Regions from separate parts of the Thioalkalivibrio sp. ALJ1 genome, predicted to be linked through region 2. Evidence: predicted binding sites of a transcription regulator. Region 2 holds the regulator's gene; each other region holds the start of a gene.
What was found. Region 2 encodes FliA, which starts transcription of late flagellar genes. Its sites were predicted from a motif close to GCTAAAGTTNNNNNNNNNNCNGCCGATA; they were not measured.
Positions count from the first base shown of each region.

Region 1: F462_RS10500 (YjfB family protein) is a predicted target of FliA. The motif match lies at 2,028-2,055, and genes of this name have one in related genera.
Region 3: flgM (flagellar biosynthesis anti-sigma factor FlgM) is a predicted target of FliA. The motif match lies at 1,658-1,685, and genes of this name have one in related genera.

Region 1 covers NZ_KN050684.1:1,728,885-1,733,149, forward strand. The annotation lists gene F462_RS10490 (CDP-alcohol phosphatidyltransferase family protein) at 9-788, shown strand; gene F462_RS10495 (YceI family protein) at 781-1,422, shown strand; gene F462_RS10500 (YjfB family protein) at 1,746-1,958, opposite strand; gene F462_RS10505 (class I SAM-dependent methyltransferase) at 2,218-2,847, opposite strand; gene F462_RS10510 (uracil-xanthine permease family protein) at 3,219-4,265, shown strand, end outside.
Region 2 covers NZ_KN050684.1:2,111,477-2,115,741, forward strand. The annotation lists partial or broken gene flhF (flagellar biosynthesis protein FlhF) at 1-788, shown strand, start outside; gene F462_RS12275 (MinD/ParA family protein) at 957-1,781, shown strand; gene F462_RS12280 (RNA polymerase sigma factor FliA) at 1,778-2,545, shown strand; gene cheY (chemotaxis response regulator CheY) at 2,587-2,967, shown strand; gene F462_RS12290 (protein phosphatase CheZ) at 3,078-3,854, shown strand; partial or broken gene F462_RS14105 (Hpt domain-containing protein) at 3,899-4,265, shown strand, end outside.
Region 3 covers NZ_JQIW01000003.1:157,544-161,808, reverse strand. The annotation lists gene F462_RS00670 (chemotaxis protein CheV) at 1-617, opposite strand, end outside; gene flgA (flagellar basal body P-ring formation chaperone FlgA) at 884-1,615, shown strand; gene flgM (flagellar biosynthesis anti-sigma factor FlgM) at 1,722-2,027, shown strand; gene F462_RS00655 (flagella synthesis protein FlgN) at 2,048-2,533, shown strand; gene F462_RS00650 (flagellar brake protein) at 2,617-3,333, shown strand; tRNA gene F462_RS00645 (tRNA-Pro) at 3,478-3,554, opposite strand; gene F462_RS00640 (MerR family transcriptional regulator) at 3,998-4,265, opposite strand, start outside.

The sequences.
Region 1 (4,265 bases), 380 kb from region 2:
ATCGCAACATGGAGTCCTCCTCCGCCAAATCGTGCCAACCTCCAGAGGTCCTGCGGGCAACCCGTGTCTGGGGCGGCGACTGGCTGCTGTCGGGCCTGATCGGCATCGGCGTCACGGTGGCGCTGATGCTGCACGCCGGGCTGGGAGCCTTGCTACTCATCGGCTATGCCGCGATCTGGGCCGCATTGGGCGCAGCACTTGTTATCACGACGCGCCCCGAGGCCCTCGCCCCCGGACACCGCGGTCCCGGTCCGGCCAACCGAGTCACCCTGTTGCGCGCTGCGTTCACTGCCCCGCTGGGCTCACTGGCATTCGTAGCCCCCGGCACCGGCGAGCCGCTGCTGGCGTTCTGGGTGATCGGCCTTGCGGGCCTGGCGCTGTTGCTGGACGGTGTCGACGGTGCCATCGCTCGAAGCACCGGCAACACGACCGCCTTTGGTGCCCGGTTCGACATGGAGCTGGACGCGGCCATGATCCTCGCCCTGTCGGTGCTGACCTGGCAGATGACCGTAGTCGGCCCCTGGGTGATCCTGATCGGGCTGATGCGCTATGCCTTCATGCTCGCCGCGTGCCCCTGGGCCTGGCTGGCCGGCGACCTGCCGCCCAGCCGGCGGCGCCAGACCGTCTGCGTAGTACAGACCGTCGTCCTGCTGCTGGTGCTGATACCTGGCCTGCCCGCGTTCGCCGCAATCACCATCGCCCTGGCCGGACTGCTGGCCCTGAGTCTCTCCTTTGCCGTGGATATCCACTGGCTTTATCGCCACCGACCGGAGGTGTGTCATGACTGACGCCCGCTACACCCGCCCCACCATTTACCTGCACCAGGCGTTTCTGGCCTTTCTGCTCGCAGGCGCCCTCGCCTTGTCGGGCACCGCCGCCCAAGCCAACGCCGATCGCTGGGTGATCGACCCCGACCATTTCGCGGTCGGCTTCCTGGTCGATCACGCCGGCTACGCCAAGGTCATGGGGATGTTCCTGGAGGCCGAGGGCGAGTTCCAGTTCGACCCGGAATCCGGCGAGTTGGGCGACGGCTATTTCGTCATCCAGACCGACAGTGTGTTCACCAACCACGAGGAACGCGACGATCACCTGCGTAACGAGGACTTCCTGAACGTGGAGGAGTACCCGGAGATGCGCTTTACCGCCACCCGCTACGAGCCCACCGGGGAAAACACCGGGCGCCTGAGTGGTGGCCTGGAGCTGCTGGGCGAGACCCGCACCATCCATCTCGACGTGACCATCAACAAGGTCGGGCGCTACCCGTTCCCGCTCGGCGGGCTGTTTGGACGTCCCTACGTGCTGGGCGCCTCCATGCGCGGCAGCTTCAATCGCTCGGACTTCGGCATGACCTACGGGCTGACCCGCGACATCGTGGGGGACGAGGTTGAACTGATCATCGAGTTCGAGGCCCAGCGGCAATAGCAGGATTCACCACGAAGCGCACGAAGGCACGAAGAAGGTCAAAGGGCTTGTTACCACAGAGAGCACGGAGGACACAGAGGAAGGAAGGGGCGGGTCACCGGAAGATGGAAGGGCGTGAAGGCTCTTGATGGAATGGCCTGGGACAGGGCCCGGTACGTGCCATCCTGAGCGCATCGCGACTCCGTCGTCATCCGGGCCATAGCGGCGCGGAGAGCTGGGGTGACATGGGTAGGGGTTTTCCACGGCCGCTGTGGGCGGCGGGAAACGAAAAGGCCCCGGTGCGTTCGCGCGCCGGGGCCTTGTGGGGCTAAAGGCTGTGGACATCAGGCCGTGGTGTTGATGTTGGTACCCACGTTTTCCGGCAGACCCTGTGTGGCGGCCTGCATCTCGCCGATGTCGGGCATCGCCTGCAGCAGGGACTGGGCGGCCATTTCCTGCGATTCCATCGCCTTCTTCTGAACGGCCACATCCTTTTGCATCGCCAGCTGCTGCTGGCTGTTCTGCGTGGCCATTGCGGCAATCGCGCTTGCATCCATCACGGTACTCCTCGAACGCTGAATGTTCAGGCCCGTGGACGTTCAACGCGCAAACGGGCCTGTCCCCGCTGACGGCTTCTACCGACAAGACTTGAGCCCTCGAACAAAACTTTTTTCACTTTGCCCGGATTGCCTTCACAAAACGCTGCACACGCCGATCAAAACTCCCACGACCCCTCCAAATCCACATTTCCTGCTCTGTGTCCTCCTTAGTGCAATCCGCCCTGGCCCTTCTTCGTGCCCTTCGTGCGCATCGTGGTCAATCACGCCCTTGACCTTCAGCGCCCCGAGGCCTCTCTGCTGCATCACAGACCCGCGCCGCAAAGCGTCGCATCACACCGCGCGACACGCGATCGTCCGGCTCGATGCAGAACCCGGCCTGTTCCACCTCGGCCTCGGTATCGCGATTCGGATGACAGCCCCCGGTCACACAGGTCCAGGCCAGCTGCACACGATCCTGCAGGTAGGCGAAGACTGGCCGCGCGTGACGCACATGCTCCAGCATTCGCAGCTGGCCGCCGGTTTCCAGCACCCGGCGCACTTCGCCCAGGGCCCGCGGCGGATCCTGCACGCTGCAGAACACCAGCCCGGAAACCACGGTATCGAAGGCATTGTCGGCAAACGGAAGCGCCTCGGCCCGCGCAACCACCAGGGGCACCCCCGGAGCCCGCTGGCGAGCGCGGCGCAACGCCGCTAGGTCGGGGTCCATGCCGATCACCCTGGAAGCGTCGTCATACAGGGGCAAGTCGCGTCCCGTCCCACAACCCACCTCCAACACCCGGCCCGTCGCGCCCGCAACCAGGCGGCGCCGCCAGCGGCGAAAGCCCAGCCACTCCGCACTGGCCATCAGGGCGTCGTATAACCAGGGGATCTGTTCAAGACCGCGCATCACGCCTCCACAAGGAACCCGAAAAATAAATAAACCTCGGCGGGATCGCCGTGCTCATCTGAAAATGTGACCACCACCACACTCTTTCAGCCACTGGCAGGAACCTGTTTCCACACCGCCTGTCCACTTATACAAGTTGCGGAAATCATCGGCTCGTGGCAACGGCAGCCGGTGACCCGCCGTTCAGATCACAACCCTCCATCACACGGGTGTCTGGACGATCTTCGACCCGGTCATTGAACCGGGTCTTTTTTTGCCTGGTTGTCCGTCCCCAACGACTCACGGGCAGCGCCCAACCAACACGTCCTGGGCTCCCGACAGCACGTGGCTGTTATGATTGCGCGCTTTCGCCAACCGCGCACAGGGGCACCGTGGCCGAAGCTTCCCAGTCGAAGATCCTCTATGAGGTGGACGATCACCCGCCTCCGGTCAAATGCACCATCAGTGCGCTGCAGAGCCTGTTGTTGGTCGCACCGACCATCATCATCGCCCCCCTGATCCTGGCCCGCGCCATCGGTCTCGATCTGGCCGCGACCCAGTGGACCGTATTCGCCGCCCTGATCGGCAGCGCACTTGCCACACTGATTCAGGTCCGCCGCGTCGGCCCGATCGGATCGGGCTACCTGATCTTCATGGGGACTTCGACCGCCTACCTGGCCGTGGGCATCGAGGCCGCCCTGGTCGGCGGCATGGCGCTGGTCGGCACACTTGCCGTGCTATCGGCCCCGGTACAATTTCTGTTCGCGCGCTATCTCGGGTTATTCCGCCGCATCATCACGCCCACGGTCAGTGGGGTGGTGATCATGCTGGTGGTGCTCGGCGTGATCCCCACCACAGCCGACATGATGCAGGGTGAAGGAGACTACGAGGGGACCTGGCGAGCGCTGGTGGTGGCCCTGTTCACCCTCGGGTTCACCATTCTCGTTGCGGTCTTCGGCGGCCGCCTGCTGCGGCTGTGGGCGCCCATCATGGGACTGGGCTCGGGCATCGTGGTCGCGATGATCTTCGGCGTCACGGATTTCTCGGAGGTCACCGAGGCCGCCTGGTTTGGCCTGCCGCCGCTGGAATGGCCCGGCTTTTATTTCGAGTTCTCACCCACCTGGTTCACGCTGCTTCTGACCTTCGCGATCGTGACCCTGGTCGGAGCGGTAGAGTCCATTGGCGATACCCAGGTCGCGCAGCGCAACTCCTACCGCACCCCGCGCAAGATCGACCACGACCGCGTGCGCGGCGGGCTGTATGCGGACGGCCTGGGCAACATGATCGCCGGCAGCCTGGGCACACTGCCCAACACGACCTATGGCATTGGCGTCTCCTCGATCGAACTGACCGGCATGGCCGCCCGCCGGGTCGGCTACTACTTCGCCGCCTTTCTCGCGCTGATCGCGCTGATTCCCAAGCTCAACATGCTGATGATC
Region 2 (4,265 bases):
GTACGCCGAGAGCGAAGAGGCCCGATGGGCTGCGCGCCATCCGCTGGCGGCCGAGTGCAAGGCGCGCCTGATGGATCGGGGCTTCAGTGAATCCCTGGCACGTAGTCTTGCGGGTAGCATTCTGGATGACAGCTCCCCGGAACAGGCATGGGAGCGTCTGCGCGCCCGCTTGTCGGGGGCGATCGCGACGCATCGCCCAACCATTCTCGACGAAGGCGGATTGCTGGCAATGGTCGGACCCACAGGTGTCGGCAAGACCACCACCCTCGCGCGGATCGCGCTGCGCCAAATCCGTCGCATGGGCCCGGATTCGGTTACGCTGGTTACACTGGACTCACAAAGGATCGGCGCGACGCGGCAGCTGCAGGCCTTTGCCCAGATGGCGGGGGTCTCGGTACGTGCGTTGCAAAATGCGCGTGAATTGCGTGACCTGGCCCGGCGGGTGGAGGATGGACACCTGATTCTGGTGGATACGGCGGGGCAGGCCCCGAACGCAGTGGAAGAGGAGTCGTTGTTTGCACATCTGCCGCCGAGCATTCGCGCCGAGAGCTGGCTGGTGGTTTCGGCCACTACTCAGGGCAACACCCTGCGGCGGGTGCTCGAGGCCTTCCGCAAGGCAGAGCCTTCGGCGCTGGTGTTGACCAAGCTGGACGAGGCCGAACAATTAGGTGAGGTGTTGTCAGTGCTGCTGGATCAACATCTGGGGCTGGGATTCGTCAGCGATGGCCAACGCGTCGCGGAAGACTTCCATCGCGTGGATACCGGCCATCTGACCCACTTGGCACTGGATGACGACGCGGATGGTTCCATGGCTAAAGCAAACGCCCGCGAGACCTGGGCCGCCGAGCGCCTGGCGGAGATGGACCCGCCCCGCCGAGCGCGCTCGCAACCGCGCCCGGTCACCAGTGCCGAACCCGCGAGCCTGGAACTGATTCAGCCGGTTGGAAAGGGCCGTTATGCCACGCACTAACAAACCCTTGAAGGTCATCGCAGTCGCCTCCGGCAAGGGTGGCGTTGGCAAGACCAATGTCTCGGTCAACCTGTCGGTAGGACTGGCTCGGCTGGGGCGCGAGGTGATGCTGTTCGACGCGGATCTGGGCCTCGCCAATGTCGATCTCTTGCTTGGCTTGCGGCCGGAACGAACGCTGCACGACCTCGTGACCGGCGAGGTGGAGAGCCTGGAGGAGGTGTTGGTCCAGGGGCCGGACGGGGTGAAGGTGGTGCCATCGGCTTCCGGCATCGCCGCGATGGCGAACCTAACCCCGGCCGAACATGCCGGGCTGATCCATGCTTTCAGCGCCTATCGCAAGCCGTTGGATGTGTTGATCGTGGATACCGCAGCAGGGCTGCAGGAGTCCGTGACCTCGTTCTGTCGCGCGGTTCAAGAGACCCTGGTGGTGGTTTGTGACGAACCCGCATCGATTACCGATGCCTACGCCCTAATCAAGGTGTTGCACCGGGACCACGGCATGCGTCGTTTCCGCATGGTGACCAACATGGTCAGCGGGCGCGAGAGTGCCGACCGCCTGATGCAGAAACTGAATACCGTTTGCGGCAACTATTTGCCGGAGGTGGTCCTGGACCTGGCCGGCTATATTCCCGTGGACGAGCACCTCCGCAAGGCGGTGCAGAAACGCGCGCCGGTGGTCCAGCAGTATCCCGGCAGCCCGGCGGGCAAGGCCTTCGCCGAGCTGGCCCGGACGGTTGATCGTTGGCCGGTCGGCAAGGGTGACCACGGAGGCGTCGGATTTTTCGTGGAACGAATGCTCCAGAGCGCATGATGGCGACCCGAAATCGACTTTCCGGCTACCAAACAACGTCCACCGCATCCGGTGGGCACGAACGGCTGATTGCAGATCACATCGAACTGGTGCATCGGATCGCCCATCATTTGATGGCGCGCCTGCCGTCCTCGGTACAGGTGGATGACCTGATTCAGGCGGGAATGATCGGTTTGTTAGAGGCTGCGCGGCAGTTTGAGGGCGGCCAGGGCGCCACTTTCGCGACCTATGCCGGGATCCGAATTCGCGGTGCGATGATTGACGAATTGCGCCGTAGTGACTGGACGCCGCGTTCGGTGCATCGCAATAGCCGCCGCATCGCCTCCGCGATTCAGGCGGTCGAGGCGCGCGAAGGCCGGGCCGCACGCGGTAGCGAGGTTGCGGCGGAGCTGGAAGTGCCCATCGATCAGTATTACGAGATGCTCCAGGATCACGCCGGTGCCCATTTGTTCGCGCTGGATGACCTCGGCGGCGGCGATGATGGCGCCGATCGGGTGATTGAGGGTCAGGAGGCTTCGCCCGCGCGGAATATGGAAGCGGGCGAGTTCCGCGAGGAACTGGCCGAGGCATTGGGCGACTTGCCAGAACGCGAGCGTCTGGTGCTTTCGCTGTACTACATCGAGGAACTGAATTTGCGCGAGATCGGTGCGGTGTTGGGCGTGACCGAGTCGCGTGTCAGCCAAATCCGCAGTCAGGCGGTGATCCGCCTGCGCGCGCGCATGGGGTCGTGGCTCGAAGACGGCACGGCTTTGCAGTTATTCTAAAACCCACCCTACGAATCCCGGAGTGACGTGTGGACAAGGGAATGAAAATTCTCATCGTGGACGACTTTTCCACGATGCGGCGCATTATCAAGAACCTCTTGCGCGATCTCGGCTTTAACAATACCCAGGAAGCCGATGATGGGAGTACCGCGTTGCCGATGCTGCAAAACGGTGACTTCGACTTCCTCATTACGGACTGGAATATGCCCAACATGCCGGGCATTGATTTGCTCAAGGCCGTCCGGGCGGATGCCAATCTGAAGTCGATGCCGGTGCTGATGGTGACGGCAGAGGCCAAGCGCGACCAGATCGTGGAGGCGGCGGAAGCAGGTGTGAACGGCTATGTGGTCAAGCCGTTCACCGCTGAAACCCTAAAGGAAAAGATCGATAAAATCTTTGAACGTATTGAGGCACAAGGATAAGTTTGTGCCGATAGCGGACCATTTTGGATTGGCGCCAAAGCGGCCCGGTTCGCCTGTAAACACCGCCGGGAGGCATATCCTGGCGGCGGGGTTTCAGCAAGAGGCTTTTCATGACTGAACAGGAACATCCGCCGCGTGACGGACAGCTCGATCTCGCCCGCAAACTCGTCGAGCGACTGGAAGCCGGTGACGACACGGGTGCCCGGGCGTTGGTCCAGGACCTGGCGCGTCCTTATGACCGGGAACTCTTCGATGAACTGGGCAAACTGACTCGAGACCTCCACGAGGCCTTGCAGAGCTTCCGCGGCGACTCGAGACTGGTCGAACTGACGCGGGCCGAGATCCCGGATGCGAAGGAACGCCTGAATTACGTAGTCACGATGACCGAACAGGCGGCACACGACACGATGAATGCGATCGAGTCGAGTCTTCCCATTGCCGAGTCCTTCAGCCAGCAGGCCGCTGAGCTGACAGAAAAATGGACACGGTTTCGTAACCGCCAGCTATCGGTGGATCAGTTCCGGGATTTCGCCCGGGATCTGGATGGCTTCTTTGCCCAGGCCGGTACCGATACGGAAGAACTTCGGCGACTGCTCTCCGAAGTGCTGATGGCCCAGAGTTATCAGGATATTACGGGGCAGGTCATTCGTCGTGTAATCCAGCTGGTGACAGACCTGGAGGAGAACCTGGTCTCCCTGATCCGGCTATCCAGTGGCCGCATGGAGCAGGTGGAGGCGGCCGAGGCCTCCATCGAGCAGAGCAAGGACGACCGCGAAGCCAATCGCAAAGGGCATGGCCCGAGTGTGCCAAAGACTCAAGATTCCAGCGAAGATGTCGTTCAAGGACAGGACGAGGTGGACGATCTGTTGTCGAGCCTGGGCTTTTGACAGCACCCCTCATGCGACTGGCGCCACGGGATTGGAGAGACTGAATGGCCATCGACCCCAACGACGAAATCCTTCAGGACTTCCTGATCGAGGCCGGGGAACTTCTTGAGGGGCTCAACGAGCAACTCATTGACCTGGAGCAAAACCCGGACGACCGGGAGCTTCTGAATGCGGTCTTTCGCAGCTTTCATACGATCAAGGGCGGTGCCGGCTTCCTGAGCCTGGACGCGCTGGTGACCGTGTGTCACCACGCCGAAGATGTCTTCAATCTGTTGCGCAATGGCGAGCGTCGGGTGGATAGCCACCTGATGGACACCATGCTTCGGGTGCTGGATAGCCTGAACGTCATGTTCGGGGATCTGCGCTCCGGTGTCGATCCGACGCCGGCAGAAGCGGATTTGGTCGAAGATC
Region 3 (4,265 bases), on a different contig from region 2:
TATTCAAAGCCCAAGCCCCTGATCGCGCTTTCGATCTGCTTGCGGGCCACCACCGAGTCATCGACGATTAACACCTTCCGCCCCTCTGGTGACACAGCTTCTTGCCGAATGGATTCGGAGACCTCGGTTGGCAATGGATTCACGATGGAAAGCACCCTTTCGACATCGATGATCTCTACCAGCTTGTTGTTGATCTCGGTCACCGCGACCAAGAAGGATTCGCGCCCGGTACCACGCGGGGGTGATTTCACATCCTGCCAGTTCACGTTGACAATCCGATCCACCGCCGATACCCAAAAGCCCTGCACAGAGCGGTTAAATTCGGTGACCACCACCTTCTGGGAGTCGCTTTCACTCGTACCCGCGGCGCTTCGCAGGCCCATGGAGAGGGCCAGGTCGATAATTGGAACCGTACCGCCGCGCAGGGTCGCCACGCCCCGCACTACGCTCATCGAACCCGGGATCTGGCGCAGGGGCGGCGAAGGGATGACCTCGCGCACCTTGAACACGTTGATCCCAAATGTCTGGGATCCGCCCAGGTGGAATAGCAGCAGCTCCATCCGGTTCTGCCCGACCAACTGTGTTCGTTGATTCACATCGTCAATGAATTGACTCATGGTGCCGCTCTCCTTGTACCGAATACCCTGCGCTCGGGCCGGTATCTATGCCCGAGTTTGCACTGCGCGCCCCCGGCCTGTCATTCATACTGGCGCGCAGGCCCCGCCTTGCGCCGTCTCCTCGGGATAACGGCGGCTGTGGCCCGGGCTTAAACCGAACCCCAATTTCTTCCTGGCATTAATCGTGCATACCTCTTGCCATGCCAGAGGCATTGTGCCCCCGGACAAGACGTCGCACCTCCGCCCTGGGCGGACAGGAAACGAAAATGGCACTGTGGCCAACCTATAACCACCGAATCAGGCCCCCCCGCTGGCTGGGCCTGATCGCTATTCTGATATTGCCAAGCGCCGCAGGCGCCGCGGAGATCCATCCCGTCGGAGAGATTCGCCAAGCCGCCGAGCAATTCCTGTTACAAGAGCTAAACGCCTCGGCCGCGAACGACATCAACATCGAGATCGGCCAGCTCGACAACCGCTTGCGTTTGGCCTATTGCCACGATGGACTGAACGCTCGATTCCCACCCGGCGGGCGAAGTGATGGCAATACCGCGGTCCATCTCCAATGCGCGGGCCCGGTGACCTGGCAGCTGTACGTCCCGGCCACGGTTGAGCGCTACGCCGAAGTGTTGGTAGCCAGCCGCAACTTGCCGCGTCAGCACACACTCACGAACGGGGATCTCCGCTATCAGCGGATCGAGACGTCGCGGCACGCCGGCAGTTATCATGAAGACAAATCCGACCTGGTCGGCCAACAAACCCGCCGCAGCATACGACCGGGACAAATCATTGGCACCCAGCATGTCACCCAGCGCGAAATCGTGAGCCGCGGTCAGCGGGTGACGATTCTGGCCGAGAACGGCTCGATCGCCATCCGCATGCAAGGGGAAGCGCTGGAGAACGGTACCCTGGGGGATCGCATTCGGGTCAAGAATGCCTCTTCAGGGCGCATCGTAGAGGGCGAGATCATGCCTTCCGGGCATGTCCGGGTCGCGCTTTAAACACCGGTTTGTGAAGACGGTTACAAAACCGGTCGCGCTCGGGCTACAGTTTCAGTCATCCCGGCCGTAAACAATTGCAGCACAGTTACAACGACAGGACGGCACAATGGATATCAAGGGCCTCAATTCGAACAGTCTGCGCCCCGACAGCCAAAGCTCCACGGTTAAAGGACGCGAAGACACCGGAAACAGCGCCCAGGGCCCCAGCAATGCCCCTGCGGCCGGTGACGACTCGCTTACATTGACCGGCACCGCCCAGGCCATGAGCTCGGCCTCCAGCGCCGGGGAAAACGCTCCGTTCGACGCGGCACGGGTTGCCGAATTGCGCGAGGCGATCTCCAATGGCAACTACCCCATGGACAACGAACAGCTGGCCGATCGCATGATTGACCTCGAACGCCTGCTGCGCTGATCCGACGCCAGGACCCCACCATGAAAACCGACACGCGCCACCGTCTGCAACGCTCCCTGGAAACCTCAATCCGGCTTGCCCATCAGCTGGAGGAGGCGTTGATCCAGGAAACCCGTGCGGTCCAGGCCCGCACGCCCGAGACGTTGCAGGACGTGGTCGCCAGCAAGCAGGGCCTGCTACAGGAACTCGAGACCGAAACGCGGCAACAGCGCGAGATCGCCGAAGCCGAACACGAGTCCTTTACACCCGAGGGCATGGCGCGCCTGCTGGCCCGGCTCGAGGATGGTGCAGTGCTAAACGACCACTGGCAGGCCCTGCGTCAGTCCATCGAACGCTGCAATACCCTGAACCACGGAAATGCCCGCCTGATCGAGCGCGACCGCCAGCGTGTTGAGCTTTCGATGCAAATCCTGCGTGGGGAAGAAATCGGCCCTGCCGCGACCTACGACCCCTACGGTCGAACGCGTCCCAATAGCCGCGGCGGGCGGCGAATTACTCAAGCCTGACGCATCTTTTTCGCCGCGGTACTGGCATTTCCGAACATCCACCAGTACCTTGCGTCCTCACACTTTATTAACTCCACGGACGCATGGACGAAACCGACTACACGGTCGACAAACCCGACCGGATCGCCGGCATCCTGAAGGATCTGGATAACAAACTCACGATGGTCAGCGTTCGCCTGGACGCCGACGGCCCGCTATACACATCTGCCCTGATCCGACTCGACCCCAAAGCCAAAGAACTCTTTCTTGACGAGCTGAACCCGCCTCGTGCCCATCAGCACGTGAAGAGCGGCATGAGCCTGCGCGTCTTTGCCGCCTTGCGCGGAGTCGCCGTGCGCTTCACGACGCCGGTCACCCGCATTGAGCACGAAGAAGACGGGGCTCTCTATGCCTGCCCCTACCCAGATACACTCCAGCATTTGCAACGCCGCGAGACCTTCCGGGTCCACATCCCCATGTCCCAGCGGCCGCAGGTCGAGCTGCGTGCAAAGGACTGGAAGGATCCAGTCATCGGCGATCTCGTCGATCTCTCCGGCCAGGGTATGTGCATCGAACTTCCCACCACGATCCTGGATACCCTCGAGACCGGCGAGGCCCTTGCCTTCGCGAACCTGTTGCTTCCCGATGTGAGTGAACGACTTTCCGGCGACCTGCGCCTGGCCAATCGCCGGAACAGCACCCGAGACGGCCACGAGTACGCCGGTTTCGAGATCGTAGGGATGACACAGTGGTTGGAGAGACAAACCAACATCGCCCTGCTGCACTATCAGCGCGAGGCACGCCGCCGCTCCATGGAGTGAGAGACGCGTCACTCACCACCAGAATGGCCCCGCGTTGAAGCCACCGTTGCCGTGGGACGCGAATCAATCGAGCCTATGGTACCGAACCAATCCCCGGACACAAAAAAGCCGGATCGACCAAGCGGCGGATCCGGCATTATTTTTTGGTCGGGACGGCAGGATTTGAACCTGCGACCCTCTGCACCCCATGCAGATGCGCTACCAGGCTGCGCCACGCCCCGAAGCTGCGAATCATAGCGGATTCCCGCCCCTCACGAAAGCGCCAATCGCCCCCATAGCGAAGTTATCGGCCTATGAGGCAATCATGCCGATAGGCATCATGCGCTCGGTGTTTGTTTCACCACAGAGAGCACAGAGTACACGGAGAAATGCGCCAAGGAGACGCTGATTGAATCGTACGTCCGCGTTGGCGCCCCCTGTTTTCCGAGACAAGGCGCGTCGTGCAGCGGGTAGGGGTTCTACCCGCCCGTTTCTGATGGATAGTGAATTCAAAGAAGAAGTGAGCCTTACTGGCGCGGAACCAGCCCGTGCGTGAAGGCGCTCGGCTAAAGAAAATACCGACATGCAGGGCATTCATCCGCGATCACACCCTAACGGCTTCCCCGTGAACTCCGTGCCCTCTGTGGTTCAAAAAATCCTTTCCAAACGCGGACAGGAGCGAGCGTCAGGCGCGCAGCACCCGCAATACGGATTCGAGTTCAGAGATTGTGTCCTGGATGATTTGCTGGGCCTGCTGGCGATCGCCCTTGGCCTCATCACCGGAGAGCTTCTGCCGCGCACCGTTGATGGTGTAGCCCTCCTCGTAGAGCAGCGCCCGAATCTGACGGATCAGGATCACGTCCTGACGCTGGTAGTAGCGTCGGTTGCCGCGGCGCTTGACCGGCTCCAGCATCGGGAACTCCTGTTCCCAGTAACGCAGAACATGCGGCTTG